Regions from separate parts of the Pseudomonas siliginis genome, predicted to be linked through region 1. Evidence: predicted binding sites of a transcription regulator. Region 1 holds the regulator's gene; each other region holds the start of a gene.
The links. The regulator sigma-54, encoded in region 1, starts transcription at its own class of promoters, with help from an activator protein. The targets are predictions, from matches to a motif close to ANTGGCATNNANNTTGCTNT.
Positions count from the first base shown of each region.

Region 2: the regulator sigma-54 is predicted to act here: its motif matches at 679-698, upstream of NF676_RS08090 (flagellar hook-length control protein FliK).
Region 3: the regulator sigma-54 is predicted to act here: its motif matches at 1,268-1,287, upstream of flhA (flagellar biosynthesis protein FlhA).
Region 4: the regulator sigma-54 is predicted to act here: its motif matches at 3,122-3,141, upstream of NF676_RS23020 (pilin).

Region 1 covers NZ_CP099598.1:1,002,311-1,006,681, reverse strand. Annotated here, with positions in the region: gene lptB (LPS export ABC transporter ATP-binding protein) at 1-438, shown strand, start outside; gene NF676_RS04870 (RNA polymerase factor sigma-54) at 605-2,095, shown strand; gene hpf (ribosome hibernation-promoting factor, HPF/YfiA family) at 2,169-2,477, shown strand; gene ptsN (PTS IIA-like nitrogen regulatory protein PtsN) at 2,489-2,953, shown strand; gene rapZ (RNase adapter RapZ) at 2,956-3,813, shown strand; gene NF676_RS04850 (HPr family phosphocarrier protein) at 3,829-4,104, shown strand; gene NF676_RS04845 (ZIP family metal transporter) at 4,139-4,371, opposite strand, start outside.
Region 2 covers NZ_CP099598.1:1,708,196-1,712,566, forward strand. Annotated here, with positions in the region: gene NF676_RS08080 (ATP-binding SpoIIE family protein phosphatase) at 1-252, shown strand, start outside; gene NF676_RS08085 (Hpt domain-containing protein) at 283-630, shown strand; gene NF676_RS08090 (flagellar hook-length control protein FliK) at 736-2,103, shown strand; gene fliL (flagellar basal body-associated protein FliL) at 2,442-2,945, shown strand; gene fliM (flagellar motor switch protein FliM) at 2,955-3,923, shown strand; gene fliN (flagellar motor switch protein FliN) at 3,979-4,371, shown strand, end outside.
Region 3 covers NZ_CP099598.1:1,717,132-1,721,502, reverse strand. Annotated here, with positions in the region: gene flhA (flagellar biosynthesis protein FlhA) at 1-1,208, opposite strand, end outside; gene NF676_RS08145 (DUF6124 family protein) at 1,829-2,188, shown strand; gene NF676_RS08140 (immunoglobulin-like domain-containing protein) at 2,478-4,371, shown strand, end outside.
Region 4 covers NZ_CP099598.1:5,017,947-5,022,317, forward strand. Annotated here, with positions in the region: gene NF676_RS23005 (DUF748 domain-containing protein) at 1-1,451, shown strand, start outside; gene NF676_RS23010 (DUF2845 domain-containing protein) at 1,448-1,747, shown strand; gene NF676_RS23015 (BON domain-containing protein) at 2,011-2,364, opposite strand; gene NF676_RS23020 (pilin) at 2,659-3,075, opposite strand; gene pilB (type IV-A pilus assembly ATPase PilB) at 3,302-4,371, shown strand, end outside.

The DNA of each region.
Region 1 (4,371 bases):
GACAACATCATGGCGATCCTCGAGACCCGCCCGGAGCTGGACAAGGCCGGTCGTCGCAAGGAGCTGGAAAGCCTGCTGCAGGAATTCCACATCAGCCACATCCGCGACAACCTCGGCATGAGCCTGTCCGGCGGTGAGCGTCGCCGGGTGGAAATCGCTCGCGCCCTGGCCACTGCACCCAAGTTCATCCTGCTCGACGAACCGTTCGCCGGTGTCGACCCGATCTCGGTCGGCGACATCAAGCAGATCATCCATCACCTCAAGGCCAAGGGCATCGGCGTGCTGATCACCGACCACAACGTGCGTGAGACGCTGGATATCTGCGAAACCGCTTACATCGTCAACGACGGTCAACTGATCGCTGAAGGCGATGCCGAGACCATCCTGGCCAACGATCTGGTCAAGGAAGTGTATCTGGGTCACGAGTTCCGCCTGTAAGCGCGACAGCGCTGTATCGATTCAAGGCGCATTTATCCGCTTTAATTGTTACAGCGCTCTAGGCAAACACTTCAGTTTCAGGCATATAATTTGCTTAAGTTTGGCGCTTCGGCGCCCTGTAGTGGATGGCGCAAAGCGCCGGCGAATAAGGTGTTAAGCCCCTGCCATGAAACCATCGCTAGTCTTGAGAATGGGCCAGCAGCTGACGATGACACCGCAGCTGCAACAGGCCATCCGCCTGCTCCAATTGTCGACCCTGGACCTGCAACAGGAGATCCAGGAGGCTCTGGAATCCAATCCGATGCTCGAGCGCCAGGAAGAAGGCGACGACTTCGACAACGCCGATCCGCTGGCCGACAACGCCGAACAGAAGCCCGCCGAAATCCAGGAACCCTCCTACCAGGAAACCGCCCCGACGGTGGATAACCTCGAGGATGGCGATTGGAACGAGCGCATCCCCAACGAACTGCCAGTGGATACCGCCTGGGAAGACGTCTACCAGACCAGCGCCAGCAGCCTGCCCAGCAGCGATGACGATGAGTGGGATTTCACCACCCGCACGTCCGCCGGCGAGAGCCTGCAAAGCCATCTGCTCTGGCAACTGAACCTGGCACCGATGTCCGACACCGATCGCCTGATCGCTGTCACCCTGATCGACTGCATCAACAATCAGGGCTATCTGGACGAAACACTCGAAGAAATTCTTGAAGCGTTCGATCCGGAACTGGACATCGAGCTCGACGAAATCGAAGCCGTCCTGCATCGCATCCAGCAATTCGAGCCCGCCGGTATCGGCGCACGCAACCTCAGCGAATGCCTGCTGCTGCAATTGCGCCAGCTGCCCGCGAAGACGCCGTGGCTGACCGAGGCCAAGCGCCTCGTCGCCGATTACATCGACCTGCTCGGCAGCCGCGATTACAGCCAGTTGATGCGCCGGATGAAGCTCAAGGAAGACGAGCTGCGCCAGGTCATCGAGCTGGTACAGAGCCTCAATCCGCGTCCGGGCTCGCAGATCGAATCAACCGAAGCCGAATACGTCATTCCCGATGTGATCGTGCGCAAGGACAACGAGCGCTGGCTGGTCGAGCTGAACCAGGAATCGGTGCCACGCCTGCGCGTCAATGCCCAGTACGCCGGGTTTGTTAAGCGTGCCGACACCAGCGCCGACAACACCTTCATGCGCAACCAGTTGCAGGAAGCCCGCTGGTTCATCAAGAGCCTGCAGAGCCGCAACGAAACCCTGATGAAAGTGGCCACGCAGATCGTCGAACATCAGCGCGGCTTCCTCGAATACGGCGACGAAGCGATGAAGCCGTTGGTATTGCATGACATCGCCGAAGCGGTCGGCATGCACGAATCGACGATTTCCCGGGTGACCACACAGAAATTCATGCATACCCCGCGCGGTATTTATGAGCTGAAATACTTTTTCTCCAGCCACGTCAGCACCTCCGAAGGCGGCGAATGCTCGTCCACGGCGATCCGCGCGATCATCAAGAAACTGGTCGCTGCGGAAAATCAGAAAAAGCCGTTGAGTGACAGCAAGATCGCTGGTTTACTGGAGGCACAAGGCATTCAGGTGGCTCGCCGCACCGTCGCCAAGTACCGCGAATCCCTCGGAATCGCGCCTTCGAGCGAACGCAAGCGGTTGATGTAAGCCACGTTACAGCGTTCCAGTGGCAGGCTTTTCGGCCTGCCGCTTTATGCACTGGCAACGAAGGAGAAGCTGTATGCAAGTCAACATCAGTGGACACCAACTGGAAGTGACCCAACCTCTGCGTTCCTACATCGAGGAAAAACTCCAGCGACTGGAGCGACATTTCGACAAGATCACCAACGTGCAGGTCACGATGTGCGTCGAAAAGCTGAAGCAGAAGATCGAAGCCACCTTGCATATCCCCGGCAGCGAAGTGGTCGCCAACGCAGAAGATACCGACATGTACGCTGCGATCGACTCACTTACCGACAAGCTGGATCGCCAACTCAAAAAGCATAAGGAAAAGACCCAGAGCCTCCTCCAGGGCGCGACCGGTCGTTAACACCCCTATCCATGATCCGACTTGAAACCATCCTGACCCCCGGCCGTTCCCAAGTGAACGCGCCGGGCGGCAGCAAGAAAAAAGCCCTCGAACAGATTGCCAACCTGATCCACCGCGAAGTGCCGGATCTGGCGATGCAGGATGTCTTCGAGGCGCTGATCGCCCGTGAAAAACTCGGCTCCACCGGTTTTGGCAACGGCATCGCCATTCCCCACTGCCGCCTCAAGGGCTGCGCGGGGCCAGTGAGCGCCCTGCTGCACCTCGAAGCCCCGATCGATTTCGACGCCATCGACGGCGCTCCGGTGGACCTGTTGTTCGTATTGCTGGTCCCGGAAGCCGCAACCGACGCGCATCTGGAGTTGTTGCGCCAGATCGCCAGCATGCTCGACCGCAAGGAAGTGCGCGACAAGCTACGCAGCGCTCCGAGCAATGAAGCCTTGTACCAGGTCGTACTGGACGAGCAGAACGGGCACTAATCATGCGTTTGATCATTGTCAGTGGCCGTTCGGGCTCGGGTAAAAGTACCGCCCTGAATGTCCTTGAGGACAACGGCTACTACTGCATCGACAATCTGCCGGCCGGTTTGCTGCCGGAACTGGCCGAGCGGGCGCTGATTCACACGGAACTGGCGCAGCCGCTGGTCGCCGTGTCGATCGATGCGCGCAACCTGCCCAGCCATCTGTCACGTTTCCCTGAGTTGCTCGAAGACGTGCGTGCCAAGCATATCAAGTGCGATGTGCTGTACCTGGACGCCGATGAAGAAACCCTGCTCAAGCGTTTTTCCGAGACCCGTCGTCGTCACCCGCTGAGCAACGCCAATCGCTCACTGGCCGAGGCGATTCACGACGAAACCGCCCTGCTCGGTCCGATTGCCGATCTGGCCGACCTGAAGATCAACACCACCAGTCTGAATCTGTATCAACTGCGCGACACCATCAAGTTGCGCCTGTTGAATCAACCGGAGCCCGGTACGGCGTTTCTGGTCGAGTCGTTCGGCTTCAAGCGCGGCATGCCGGTCGACGCCGACCTGGTGTTCGACGTGCGCTGCCTGCCCAATCCGTACTGGAAACCGGAGCTGCGCGCTCAGTCGGGCCTTGATGCACCGGTGGCCGAGTACCTGGCGCAGCAGCCGGATGTCGAAGAAATGTATCAGGACATCTACGCCTACCTGAACAAGTGGCTGCCACGCTTCGCCGCCAGCAACCGCGCCTACGTCACCATTGCCATTGGCTGCACCGGCGGGCATCACCGCTCCGTCTACCTGACCGAACGACTGGGTCAGGCCCTGCAGAAAACCCTGAAGAACGTCCAGGTTCGCCACCGCGACCTCACCTAAAGGATTTACACCGCGATGCCTGCTCGTGAAATCGAAATCATCAATAAGCTGGGCCTGCATGCCCGGGCATCGGCCAAATTTGTCGGCGTGGCGGGTCAGTATCCAGACTGCACGATCCGAGTGGGACGCACACCTGAAACGACTGTCGACGGCAAGAGCATCATGGCAATGATGATGCTCGCGGCGGGTAAAGGCACCAAGATCCATTTGAGCACCGAAGGCGAACAGGCTCAGGAAGCCATGGACGCATTGGTCGATCTGATCGAAAGGTATTTCGACGAAGGTGAATAATCCTCGAGGCGGGGACACTGTTCCTCGCCTCCATTCACCCCAACGCCGTATCCATCACCATCATCAGACAAAACCCGATCAGAAGGCCCAGACTGGCCAGCTTGTCATGCCCATGACGGCGCGATTCCGGGATCACTTCGTGGGTCACCACCAGCAACATCGCCCCCGCCGCCAGTGCCAGCCCCAACGGCAACAGCACCTGAGCCAGACTCACGAGCCACGCACACAGCAGCGCAAATATCGGTTCGACCAGCCCCGACGCCGCGC
Region 2 (4,371 bases), 710 kb from region 1:
GAGGCGCTGCAAGACGGTTTCGTGCGCGTGCATCTGCAGGTGCAACCGCAAGGCGAGGGTGGGCGGCTGGTCATTCGTGTCGATGACAGTGGCAAGGGGTTTGATGTGGCGCGGGTCATGGAAAGGCCCGTGGATAACGTCCGCTTGTCGGGACGCGGCATCGGTCTGGTCCGGCAACTGGGGCGCAACGCCAGTTGGTCGGACCAAGGTCGTAGTGCCAGCGTGGAGTTTTTCTGGGAGATTGAGGCATAATCCGCCCATTCTTGATCAAGGAGTGAGCAAGTGACAGACGCACATGTAAATCGCGAAGTCCTCGATACTTTGCGCGAGGTGATGGAGGACGGCTATACGGAATTGCTGGAGACTTTTCTGGCAGATTCGCAAAGCCGCCTGCACGAGTTGCAGGACAGCACCAGCGCCAAAGCGCTTTCCGATGTAGCGCATAGCTTCAAGGGCAGCGCCAGCAACATGGGCGCGGTTCGACTGGCCGAGTTGTGCCAGGACCTGGAGTCGAATGCGAAGGACAAAAGCCCGGAAGCGCTCGCTCAGCTAGTCGCCGATATCCATTCTGAATTCGCCGAAGTACGTCCGGTGTACGAAAGCGAAAAGCACCACGCCCACATCCACTGAAGCTGCCGTCCGGCGCTTTTCGCAAGTGTCTGGCCAAACTGGCCCGGCACTTGCAGTCAACTTGCTCAACTGTACCTACGATCCCAGTGCAGCGGAGACCGTGTCATGCCTGCGACCCCCAACATTCTTCTTCAGACCGCCGCTCAGGCCAAGGCCCAAGCCGCCTCTGCCAAATCGTCGGCAATGGCCGCAGACGCCGGGGACAAGGCCTCCAGCTTCGCCAAAGTGTTCGCCGATCAGGCGCCGGTCAAGCCCGCCGTGAGCGCTGACAATTCAGTCAAGCCGGCACGCGATAAGGTCGCGGACAGCAGCGGCAAAAAGGATATCGGCAAAGAGCAGTCTGCCGCGCCCCAGCCAGCAGTTGCCGATAGCGGCAAAGCGTTGCCTGCCGACAAAGCGGCGGCGAGCGACGACGCGACTGCCACTGCCGATGACACCGCTGAAACCATACAAACCCCTGTGGCCGATGCCGCGCCTGTAGACCCGGCCCTTGATCCGGCCTTGGCGCAAGTCGTTCAGCCGTTGGTGGCAGCGCCTGTGGTGCAAACGCCAACAGTCGCCACGCCAGCCCAGCCGGAAACCGAGACGCCTGCATTGGCGGTCGTGTCGGGCATGGTCAAAGATCCGGCGGCAACCGACAGCGATTTCGATCCATCGGCCGACCCGCTCGACTCGATGCCGGCCGTGCGCATGGCGATGGAGCAGGGCGGGCATATTTCCGCCGCCAGTCAGGCGCAACCGAAAGCCACGCCTGCTCAAGCTCAGGCTGACGGTGAATTGACCGCCGCGCAGAACTTTGCCGCCGGCATGGCCAGCATGCTCGACGTGCAGGCCGACAAGGACAGCACCAGTCAGGGCGGCGAACAAGCTTTCAGCGGGCTGATCGACGATGGTCTGAAGGATCTGAAATCGGCTACCAGCGACACCCGCGTCGATGACTTCGCCAACCGTCTGGCGGCACTGACCCAGGCCGCTACGCCGAAAACCGCCAATGCGCTGCCGGTGAATCAGCCGATCGCCATGCACCAGAGCGGCTGGACCGAAGAAGTGGTCAACCGCGTCATGTACCTGTCCAGCGTCAACCTGAAGGCCGCCGACATTCAGTTGCAACCGGCGGAGCTGGGGCGTCTGGATATCCGCGTGAACATGGTTCCCGATCAGCAGACCCAGGTCACCTTCATGAGCGCGCACCCGAGCGTGCGTGAAGCGCTCGACAGCCAGATGCACCGCCTGCGCGACATGTTCAACCAGCAGGGCATGGGCCAGGTGGATGTCAATGTCGCCGACCAGAACCGTGGCTGGCAGGGTCAGCAAGGTCAGGAACAGGCGCCGCAGGGGCAGAGTGGCCGGACCAGCGCTGCGGGTGGCCGCTTGGATTCGGCGGATGAGGAATTGGCACCGGCTACTGTCGCTGAAGTGGCGGCGCAGACTACCAGCGTAATTGGCAGCAGCGCGGTCGACTATTACGCCTGAGCAAATCAAGAGCCCCCTCACCCTAGCCCTCTCCCAGAGGGAGAGGGGACCGATTGGGGAATCTTGAAGAACTACGCCGACCTGAACGAGCATCGCTGAATCCGTTCGACATTCGGCGACCTGTTGATTCCCGCCCTGAACTTGCAATCACCTCGGTTGTGCAGGTCGATGTCCAGCCCCATTACATCTCGGTCGGCCCCCTCTCCCTCCGGGAGAGGGCTGGGGTGAGGGTGCTTTTGACTTTAGCGTCGTTCTCGACCTCCGACACTTCTGGCATAACACTTGCTCTTGCCTTGCCGTGCGACTGTGAAACCCCCGATTAGTGACGGATTATTGGCATGGCGAAGAGCGAAGCTGCAGCAGTAAAAGACCCCGCAACCAAAGGCAAACTCAAGCTGATCATCGTGATCGTGCTGGCGTTGCTGGTGGCCATTGGTGCATCCGTCGGGGCGACCTGGTTCTTCATGCACGGCGCGCAAAGCAAGCCTGCCGAGGCCGCTGAAGCAGCGCCGGTCGGCAAGCAGGCGGCGATTTTCGAGCCGATGGCGCCGGCCTTCGTGGCCAACTACAACCAGAACGGCCGTCAGCGCTACATGCAGGTGAGCATCACCATGCTGGCGCGGAATCAGGCCGATCTGGACGCGCTCAAAGTGCACATGCCGGTTATCCGCAACAACCTGGTAATGCTCTTCTCCGGTCAGGATTTCGCCACACTGGCGACCCCGGTCGGCCAGGAGATGTTGCGCCAGAAGGCCACCGCCAGCGTCCAGGAAGTGGCGCAGAAAGAACTGGGCAAAGTGGTCATCGAACAGTTGCTTTTCACTAATTTCGTACTGCAGTAGGAACACGACATGGCCGTGCAGGATCTGCTGTCCCAGGATGAAATCGATGCGCTGCTGCATGGCGTCGATGATGGTCTGGTACAGACCGATAATGCTGCCGAACCCGGCAGTGTCAAAAGCTACGACCTGACCAGCCAGGATCGCATCGTCCGTGGACGCATGCCGACGCTGGAAATGATCAACGAGCGCTTTGCCCGCTACACCCGCATCAGCATGTTCAACATGCTGCGCCGCTCGGCGGACGTGGCTGTCGGTGGCGTGCAGGTGATGAAGTTCGGCGAATACGTGCACTCGCTGTACGTGCCGACCAGCCTCAACCTGGTCAAGATCAAACCGCTGCGCGGCACCGCGCTGTTCATCCTCGACGCCAAACTGGTGTTCAAGCTGGTGGACAACTTCTTCGGTGGTGACGGCCGTCACGCCAAGATCGAAGGGCGTGAGTTCACCCCGACCGAGTTGCGCGTAGTGCGCATGGTGCTCGAGCAGGCTTTCGTCGATCTGAAAGAAGCCTGGCAGGCGATCATGGAAGTCAATTTCGAGTACATCAACTCGGAAGTGAACCCGGCCATGGCCAACATCGTCGGCCCGAGCGAAGCAATTGTGGTCTCCACCTTCCACATCGAACTCGATGGCGGTGGCGGCGATCTGCACGTGACCATGCCGTACTCGATGATCGAGCCAGTGCGCGAGATGCTCGACGCCGGTTTCCAGTCCGACCTCGACGATCAGGACGAGCGCTGGGTCAACGCCCTGCGCCAGGACGTGCTCGATGTCGACGTGCCGATCGGCGCCACCGTGGCCCGCCGCCAGTTGAAGCTGCGCGACATCCTGCACATGCAACCGGGGGATGTGATCCCGGTCGAGATGCCGGAAGACATGATCATGCGCGCCAACGGCGTGCCGGCCTTCAAGGTCAAGATGGGCTCGCACAAAGGCAACCTCGCGTTGCAGGTGATCGAGCCGATCGAGCGTCGCTGAGGCGGCGCTTTTCACCCCCGTATTTAACCGAATTGTTGCCCGCCGAGGACACATGATGAACGACGATATGAACGCGCAGGACGACCAGGCACTGGCCGATGAATGGGCTGCGGCCCTGGAAGAAACCGGTGACGCCGGCCAGGCTGACATCGATGCACTGCTGGCCGCCGACGCCGGCACTTCCAGCTCCAACCGTCTGCCGATGGAAGAGTTCGGCAGCGTGCCGAAGAACAATGATCCGGTGACCCTCGACGGTCCGAACCTGGACGTGATCCTCGACATCCCGGTGTCGATCTCGATGGAAGTCGGCAGTACCGACATCAACATCCGCAACCTGCTGCAACTCAACCAGGGTTCGGTGATCGAGCTTGATCGTCTGGCCGGTGAGCCGCTCGACGTGCTGGTCAACGGCACCTTGATCGCCCACGGCGAAGTAGTGGTGGTCAAC
Region 3 (4,371 bases), 710 kb from region 1:
AGCTTCTTGCGCACACCCTTGATCCGCGCGAGCAATTGCCCACCCTGATTGCGGTCCACCAGCGGAATCAGGCGATAGCCGACTTCCAGGCCGATCATGTCGATCGGCGTCACGTCGTCCCAGCCCAGCTCTTTGGTTTCCATGGCGCGGGCCGGTGACGGCAGCAGTTCCTGCTGACGCTTGACCTCTTCCAGCGCCACGACCTTGGCAACGTTCTGCTTCTTCCAGAACAGGTAAGCGCCGCCCGCAGCCAGCGCCGCCATACTCAGGAAGGAGAAGTGCGGCATGCCCGGCACAAGGCCCATCACCGCCATCAAACCAGCGGCCACGGCCAGTGCTTTCGGCGAGGCGAACATCTGGCGATTGATCTGCTTGCCCATGTCTTCCGAGCCGGAAGCGCGGGTCACCATGATCGCCGCTGCTGTAGATAACAACAGTGATGGCAATTGCGCCACTAAACCGTCACCGATGGTCAGCAAGGCGTAAACCTTGCCCGCATCGCCGAAGCTCATGCCGTGCTGGAAGATACCCACGGCCATGCCGCCGATGAGGTTGATGAACAGAATCAGCAGGCCGGCGATGGCGTCACCACGGACAAACTTGCTGGCACCGTCCATCGAACCGTAGAACTCCGCCTCCTGGGCGACTTCCTGACGGCGCGATTTGGCCTGGTTCTGGTCAATCAAACCGGCGTTGAGGTCGGCGTCGATCGCCATTTGTTTGCCGGGCATCGCATCGAGGGTGAAGCGCGCGCTCACCTCGGAAATCCGCCCGGCACCCTTGGTCACCACGACGAAGTTGATGATCATGAGGATCGCGAAGACCACGATACCGACCACGTAGTTACCGCCGATCACCACCTCACCGAACGCCTGAATCACCTTACCAGCCGCGGCATGGCCGTCCTGACCGTGGAGCATTACCACCCGCGTCGAGGCCACGTTCAGCGCCAGTCGCAGCAACGTCGCCACCAGCAGAATCGTCGGGAACACGGCGAAATCCAGCGGCCGCAGCGCATACACGCAGACCAGCAGGACGACGATGGACAGGGCAATGTTGAAGGTAAAGAAGACGTCGAGCAGGAACGGCGGTACTGGCAACATCATCATCGCCAGCATGACCAGCAGCAACAACGGCACGCCCAGATTGCCTCGACTGAGGTCGGCAACGTTGGTGCGTGCTGTATTGAATAACTGAGTGCGATCCACCGGTTTTCCCCGTTCCTTTAAAGCAAACTTTTGACGCCCCGAACGGGCGCAGGGCGGCTATTGCAAGAAGCTTTCCAACTTTTGCCGGGGAATGAAATAGAGCGGTTTTACTTGGGATTTATCGGCTGATTGGGCTGGCCCCTTCGCGAGCAGGCTCGCTCCCACAGTTTGACATGCATTCCCAATCGGACATTTGGAATACGGCCCCTGTGGGAGCGAGCCTGCTCGCGAAGAGGCCTTCGAATGCGGCGCATTTTTTTCGATTTAAACGAAGCTGTTTACAAGACACCAGCAGACACGGTCTCAAGGCTACAAATCCTTGCGCCATTGCCTACAGCCAAGCCAGAATCCGCCGGCTTGTGCACCTGGGGGTCGGATTCTATTGTGGTCCGGTCGCTGACGAATCAGCGATCGGGTTTAGCGACCCGGATCTTGAATAGGTGCATCAGCGTTCCATGCTTTGTCGCGGGTTCAGTATCTGCGACTGCGCCATGGTGGCTGTATGTGGGAGACCTTCGGGTCTGCCGGGTGCCTATAACCGGTTCGCTAACCTGCGTACAGCCGCCACCTTACTGTTTAGCGACAGTGCCTGACGGCTCCACTTATATAGGAGCTTCACCATGATCAAACCCACACCCAACCCGCCCGAATCCGCCCCCACCTCCCCCTACGAATCCCTCGATTCAAAAAAACTCCACCAAGCCGCCGACCGCGCCCTCGACCACTACCTCTGCCCACCCGGCTCGACCCCACCACCGTTCAGCCCCCGCGCCATGTACGCCGTCACCGCCGACACCAAAAACGAAGACCTCCTGGCCAACGCCTGCGAAACCCTCGCCTCGGCCAAAACCATCGCCCAGGAATTCGCCGGGCTGGTCAAACCATCGCAGCGCCGAACGCTGATGGGGATTGCGCAGCTGATCATGCTCGGGGAACTGGCGGTAAATCGGGTGCTGGATAATCTGGAGTTGCCTGGATGATGCGGTTCGGCTGAGTGATTCGAGTGAGAGAGCCGGCCTTTTGGCGAGCAAGCTCGCTCCCACATTTTGATCTTCTTGGATGCAAATCTTGCAGCGGCTGAAGATCCTGTCGAGTGCAGCTTGCGCGAGCTAGGCCTCTCGGCGGCGCATGAGCGCCCACCCCTTCAGCGATACCATTGGTCGGAAAACCGTCCCCACCTGTCAGATCTGACAGGTGACGGACGCCTCGTTCTGCGTTGTGATGAACCTTGCCTGCCATTGTTCATCACCAGTGTTCGAGGAGAACGGAATGAGCGTTCAAGTCTATTCAACCGAAGCCAACGCAGCCCTGGCCTTGTATCCCGTGTACCCCCCGCAATGGATAACACCGGTGCTGCCTCCAGGTACTGCTGATGGTGGCCTTCCTCTCTCGGCATTCACTCCATCTGGGGTAGAACTTGTCATCGACCCCTTAACCGGCTTGCGGAATTGGGTCATGGCGGCTTATGACGTCGTGACTATTTTTGTCAACGGAGTCAACACCGGCATCAGCAAAACCATCTATCCCGGTGAAGAGCAGGAACGCATTCTTTTGCGCGTGCCGGCGAGTTGGTTCACAAACGGTGTCAACGATGTCCACTACAGAGTGACCCGATCCAGCGGTAACGACGCCGACTCACCCACACTCAAGCTGCTCTACAACAACCCGGCGCCTACCGTCACCGTCAGCCATCCACCCAGCGTCGTACCGGGGCAGACGGCGGTCATCACGATCACCGTCGGTTACCCACGGCCTCACGACACGGTGACGCTCACCATAGGCACTTGGAGCATCACATTTGCCAACCCCACAAGCCCGATCAACCACACCCTGACGGCTGCAGAATTGCAGTTGATAGGCGACGGCACCCATTCGGTCTTCGCCAGGGTGCGCGATCAATTGACCAACAACAATGAGTCGGCGACGACCCCGATCACTATCACCGCCAATCAGAAGGTGTACAACTCGCCGATAATCGCTGAGGCCGTGGACGGCATGCTCGACGTGGCCGCACTGAGGGGCCAGGACGCTACGCTACGAGCACGCAACTGGACGGGAATCCAGGTCGGTCAGCAGGTGTGGCTGAAGGTCACTGGCCAGAAACCCGACGGCTCGGCGCACGTCCTGCAATTCTGGAATGGTGACACCCACAAGGTGAATGCGACCTGGGTCAGTCAGGGGTTCTGGGATAAACCGCTGCTCATAGCTTTTCTGAAAGAATTGAAAGAAGGATCGCTGTTGAAACTGGAATTCTGGGTATCGGAGGACAAGAGCAATGACTTCGCCAGCGCCACGCGGTTTCCGGATCAGGTGTATACCGTCATTGGCCTGCAACTTGACCTGCCACCCCCGACCTTGAACCCGCCCACAGTGCCGATTGACGTTTTGGCTAATCCGGATGGAGTGAAGCTTCAGATAACAGCTTTCGCAGCAGAGAAAGACGATAAGGCTCAATTCGTCCAGGTGAACGCGCCGGCCGGTGCGCCGCCGTTTCCGGTGGTGGATTTTGTTGGTGGGATTGCAGAGATTTCATTGAGCGCTGCGTTTCTGGCGGCTTGGCATGGCAAGGCGATTGAGTTCCGGTGGGATTTGATTCGTACCGGAGTTCCGGCTGGAGAATCACCAACAGTCAGGTTTGATGTCATGACAATCGCTGATGGAGACCCGCGTTTGCCGACACCCGTAATTCTCCAAGCAATTGGGCCGGACGGAGGAAAAGTACTTGATTTATCGACTTTTGATGGCGATGCGACTGTGACAGTCGATACCTGGACAGCCATGGCAAAGGGACAAAAGTTCTGGCTGCTTTGCGTAGGAAAAAAAGATGATGGATCGGACTACGAAATTTCGTTGGCTAATGGAATTGAAATTGAAATACCAGGTAAATTGAGCAGAACGCTTTTGCGTTCAGAACTAGACCGCCTTGTTGATGGATCTCTTCGCGTGGACATTAGTGTTGGATTCAGCACCAACGGGGACAAAAACGACGCTACTCTGTTCCCTAGTCTAAATGTAGGCCTCAAGGTACGTGCAAAACTCATCATAGATGATTCACCTTTAGAGTTGTCAGGCAGGACAGTGTCAATCGTGAATACCAGTGGTCAGTACATCGATAGATGGCGCCTTACGGGTGCTCATCCGTCTGGAGCCTCAGCAAATCGTC
Region 4 (4,371 bases), 2.0 Mb from region 1:
ATCAATTGCACACCCTCGATACGCTCAAGACCCGCGATTTTCTCAAATGGCAGCAAGTAGTGGTCGACGGCATCAACTATCAGCACGGCGACAGCCTGTCGATCGACAAGGTCAACCTGTTGCAGCCGTATGTGCGCTTCATGATCAACGACGATCGCACCACCAACGTCGACGACCTGCTGATCCCGCAACCGGCCGACAGCGGTGCAAAAAGCACCGCAGCCAAACCGGCCGGCAAGGACAAACCACTGGGCATTCACATCGGCGCGATTGCGATCAACGACGGCTCGGCCAACTTCGCCGACTTCAGCCTGACGCCGAATTTCGCCACCGCCGTGCAGCAGCTCAACGGTCAGATCGGCACCATCGACAGCCGTCAGGCAAAACCGGCCAGCGTCGATATCAAAGGCAAGGTCGACCGTTATGCGCCGGTGACCATCAAGGGGGCGGTCAATCCGTTCGACCCGATGGCCAGCCTCGACATCGCCACCAGCTTCAAGCGCGTCGAACTGACGACCCTGACGCCCTACTCCGGCAAGTTCGCCGGCTACCGCATCCGCAAAGGCCGGCTCAACCTTGATCTGCATTACCTGATCACCAAGGGCCAACTGAAAGCCGAGAACAAAGTCGTCGTCGAGCAGCTGCAACTGGGCGAGAAGGTCGACAGCCCTGATGCAGTGAGTCTGCCACTGAAACTGGCGATCGCTCTGCTCAAGGACGTCGACGGCAAGATCTCCATCGAATTGCCAGTGACCGGCGACCTGAATAATCCGCAGTTCAGCGTGATGCCGATCGTCTGGCAGACCCTGCGTAACCTCATCGTCAAAGCCGCCGCCGCACCGTTCAAGATGATCGGCGGACTGGTCAGTGGCGGCGGCTCCGAAGACCTCGGCACGGTGTCCTTCGCGCCGGGCTCCAGCGATCTGAGCAAAGACGCCGAAGCGGCGCTGGTGAAACTGTCGCAGGCACTCAAGGAACGTCCGGCGCTGCGCCTGGAAATCGAAGGCACTGCCGCGAAGAGCAGCGATGGGCCACTGCTCGCCGAACAACGTCTGGAACGCGAATATCAGTACAACTACTACAAGATGCTCCAGCGCCGTGGCGACAAAGTTCCGGCCCAGGCCTCGCTGCTGCAAGTGCCCGAAAGCGAGAAAGGCGCGTTGCTCGAAGGCATCTACCGCACCCGCCTGAAAACCCAGCCACCGGCAGAATGGAAAGATCTGGGCAAGGAAGAACGCACGGCGAAAATGCGCCAGGGCGTGATCGCGTTCTGGAGTGGCAGCGAGGTGCTGTTGCGCCAGTTGGGCCAGGATCGCGCCAGCACCATCAAGGATTACCTGGTCGACAAGGGCAAGCTCGAGGATGACCGCGTGTATTTCATCGACGCCAACCTCGGCGAGGCCGAAAGCGATGGCCGCGTGGTCACGCAAATGCACCTGGATGCCGAATGACCGTGCGTAACTGGCTGGCTGTGCTCGCTCTGACGTGCGCCGCCGGCCACGCGTCAGCTTCGGATACATTGCGCTGCGGTAGCCAGTTGATCAGCCTCGGCGACCGCGCCAGCGAAGTGCTGCAAAAATGCGGCGAGCCGGTCAGCCGCGATGTGCTCGGCTACAAGCGCAGTGCCAATCGGCGCGAAGAGTTTCAGGTCGAGGAATGGACCTACGGACCAAACAACGGCATGTATCAATACCTGCGCTTCGAAGGCAATCGCCTGCGGCAGATCAACAGCAAACGCGGTAACTAAGCCGAACGAAATTCACCCTGTGGGAGCGAGCCTGCTCGCGAATACGGTCTGTCTACTGACGAACTTGTCGGCTGACACTACGCATTCGCGAGCAGGCTCGCTCCCACATTGGTATTGCCCAAATAGAACAGGCCCCGACACAAGTGCCGGGGCCTGTAATGGTCACATCCGTGTGACCGTTCGCATGAACTCTAAAGTTGCGGCAGACGTATTGCTCGGCCCGTCTGTCGCGTCTTCTCCCGGTTCAGGCGAGAAGTCTTGCCTTACTCGGCTTTCAGGCCGTCAGCGGAGACCGCTTTAACGCCTTTGATTTTCTTGGCGATGCCTACGGCGACTTCTTTCTGCGACTCGGTTACCGCAGTGGTCGACGACAGGGAAACTACACCCTTGTTGGTTTCGACTTTGATATCAGTGCCTGGAATGCCTTTTTCGGTGACTAGATCAGCTTTGACCTTGGTGGTGATCCAGGTATCGGAAGTCTCTTCTTTAGCCTTGGTCATTTCACCGGCAGCCAGAACCATTGGCGACTGGGTAGCCTGAGCGGACTGGGCGAAAGCGCCACCAGCCATGGTCAGGGTCAGAGCGGTAGCAGCGGCAGTGATAGCGAACTTCTTCATACGAGTAACTCCTGTTTTTACTGGAAGTCTGCTGTAACGCTTGTCAGCAGGGTTACCGGAGATATTGCGAACGCTGTGCCAACTTTTTTTGCCATATAAATTCTTTTAAAAACAATGAGTTATGAAAAATGCCAATTTTCATTTTCATGCAAAATGCATGACTCGCTCAATCTTCGCATGCAAGTTGCGGTTTTTTGGAAAGTTCATAAGCTGCTGAAATTATTGGAGCTTTTAAAAACCGTTGCGCCATAAAAAGCTCCGCAATTGCGGAGCTTTTTAAGTTGCAGGTGCGTGTCAAACGCCTGGGCAGCTCGTAGTTGTATATTCTTTCGAGCCGGAGAACTTACAGGTCCAGCCAGTGGTAGGACTGCGTGTCAGCGTTACGGTCTGGCCGAGAACAGGCGCTGGAGCGTTGAGCAGCGTACAAGTAATAGTACCCGTCCCATCGGCGACTTTTCCGGATGCCGCCAACGTGCAATTCTGCGTGGCCGCTGTGCCGCCGTTCACGTTGGTAATGCTCGGGTCAGTCGATCCGGCATTGATCACGTCTTCAAAATTGACCTTAAGAGCTGATGCTTCCGCAATCCCAGCGGTCACCTTCGACCGCGCCTGATACTTCGAATACTGCGGCAGGGCGATAGTCGCCAGAATGCCGATGATCGCCACAACGATCAGCAGCTCGATCAATGTGAAACCTTGTTGTTTTTTCATAGACACGCTCCATGCATGAGTCGAAATCTCATGATCTGAACAAGGCTCAGCACAGCCCATGCCAACGCCTTTCAGGCCCCGCCTGCTGGGCGCGCGCAATCGCCTGCGCCGTTTCCTACAACCCGCAACCGCACTATCTGACACTTTTTGTCACCTGCACCGGCCGTGTTTGGCGCTGTCACTTGACTAGGCTATAAGTCATGAACGGCAAGCGTGCGGAATCCCCATGAATGACATCGCTCTGAGCGGTCTGGCCAAGCAATTGGTCCAGGCCGAACTGCTCACGGAAACAAGCGCCCGGCAATCCTGGGCGCAGGCCCAGCGCAATCGCGTGTCTCTGGTCAATTACCTGGTGCACAACAAACTGGTCAACAGCCGGCAAATTGCCGAGATCGCCTCGGAACATTTCGGCATGGCCCTGCTCGATCTGCATTGCCTCGACAAAGAGACTCAGCCCAAGGGTCTGGTCAGTGAGAAACTGGTTCGCCAGCACTGCGCCCTGCCCCTCTGGCGGCGCGGCAACAAACTGTTCGTGGGCCTTTCCGACCCAAGCAATCAGCAGGCGATCAGCGACATCCAGTTCAGCACCGGCCTGAGCACCGAAGCGATTCTGGTGGAGGACGACAAGCTCAGCGACGCCATCGACAAGTTCTTCGACAGCCATGCCTCGGGCCTGGAGGAAATGGCCGATGTCGATCTCGACGGCCTCGACGTCGAGTCCATTGATGACAACAAACAGGACGTGATCGGCGGCCTCGATGCCGACGACGCCCCGGTCGTACGTTTTGTGCACAAGATGCTGCTCGATGCGATCAAAAGCGGCTCTTCCGACCTGCATTTCGAACCCTACGAAAAAAACTATCGGGTGCGCATGCGCACCGACGGCATGCTGCGCGAGGTGGCCAAGCCGCCGATCCAGTTGGCCGGGCGCATTGCCGCGCGCTTGAAGGTAATGGCCAGTCTGGATATCTCGGAACGGCGCAAACCTCAGGACGGCCGCATCAAAATGCGCCTGTCGAAAAGCAAATCCATCGATTTTCGCGTGAACACCCTGCCGACTCTGTGGGGCGAAAAAGTGGTGATCCGGATTCTCGACCCGTCCAGTGCACAAATGGGCATCGATGCGCTGGGCTACGAGGCCGAACAAAAAGCCTTGTACCTGGCCGCGCTGAAACAGCCGCAAGGGATGATTCTGGTCACCGGCCCCACCGGCTCCGGTAAAACCGTGTCGCTGTACACCGGGCTGAACATCCTCAACACCGTCGACATCAATATTTCCACCGCCGAAGATCCGGT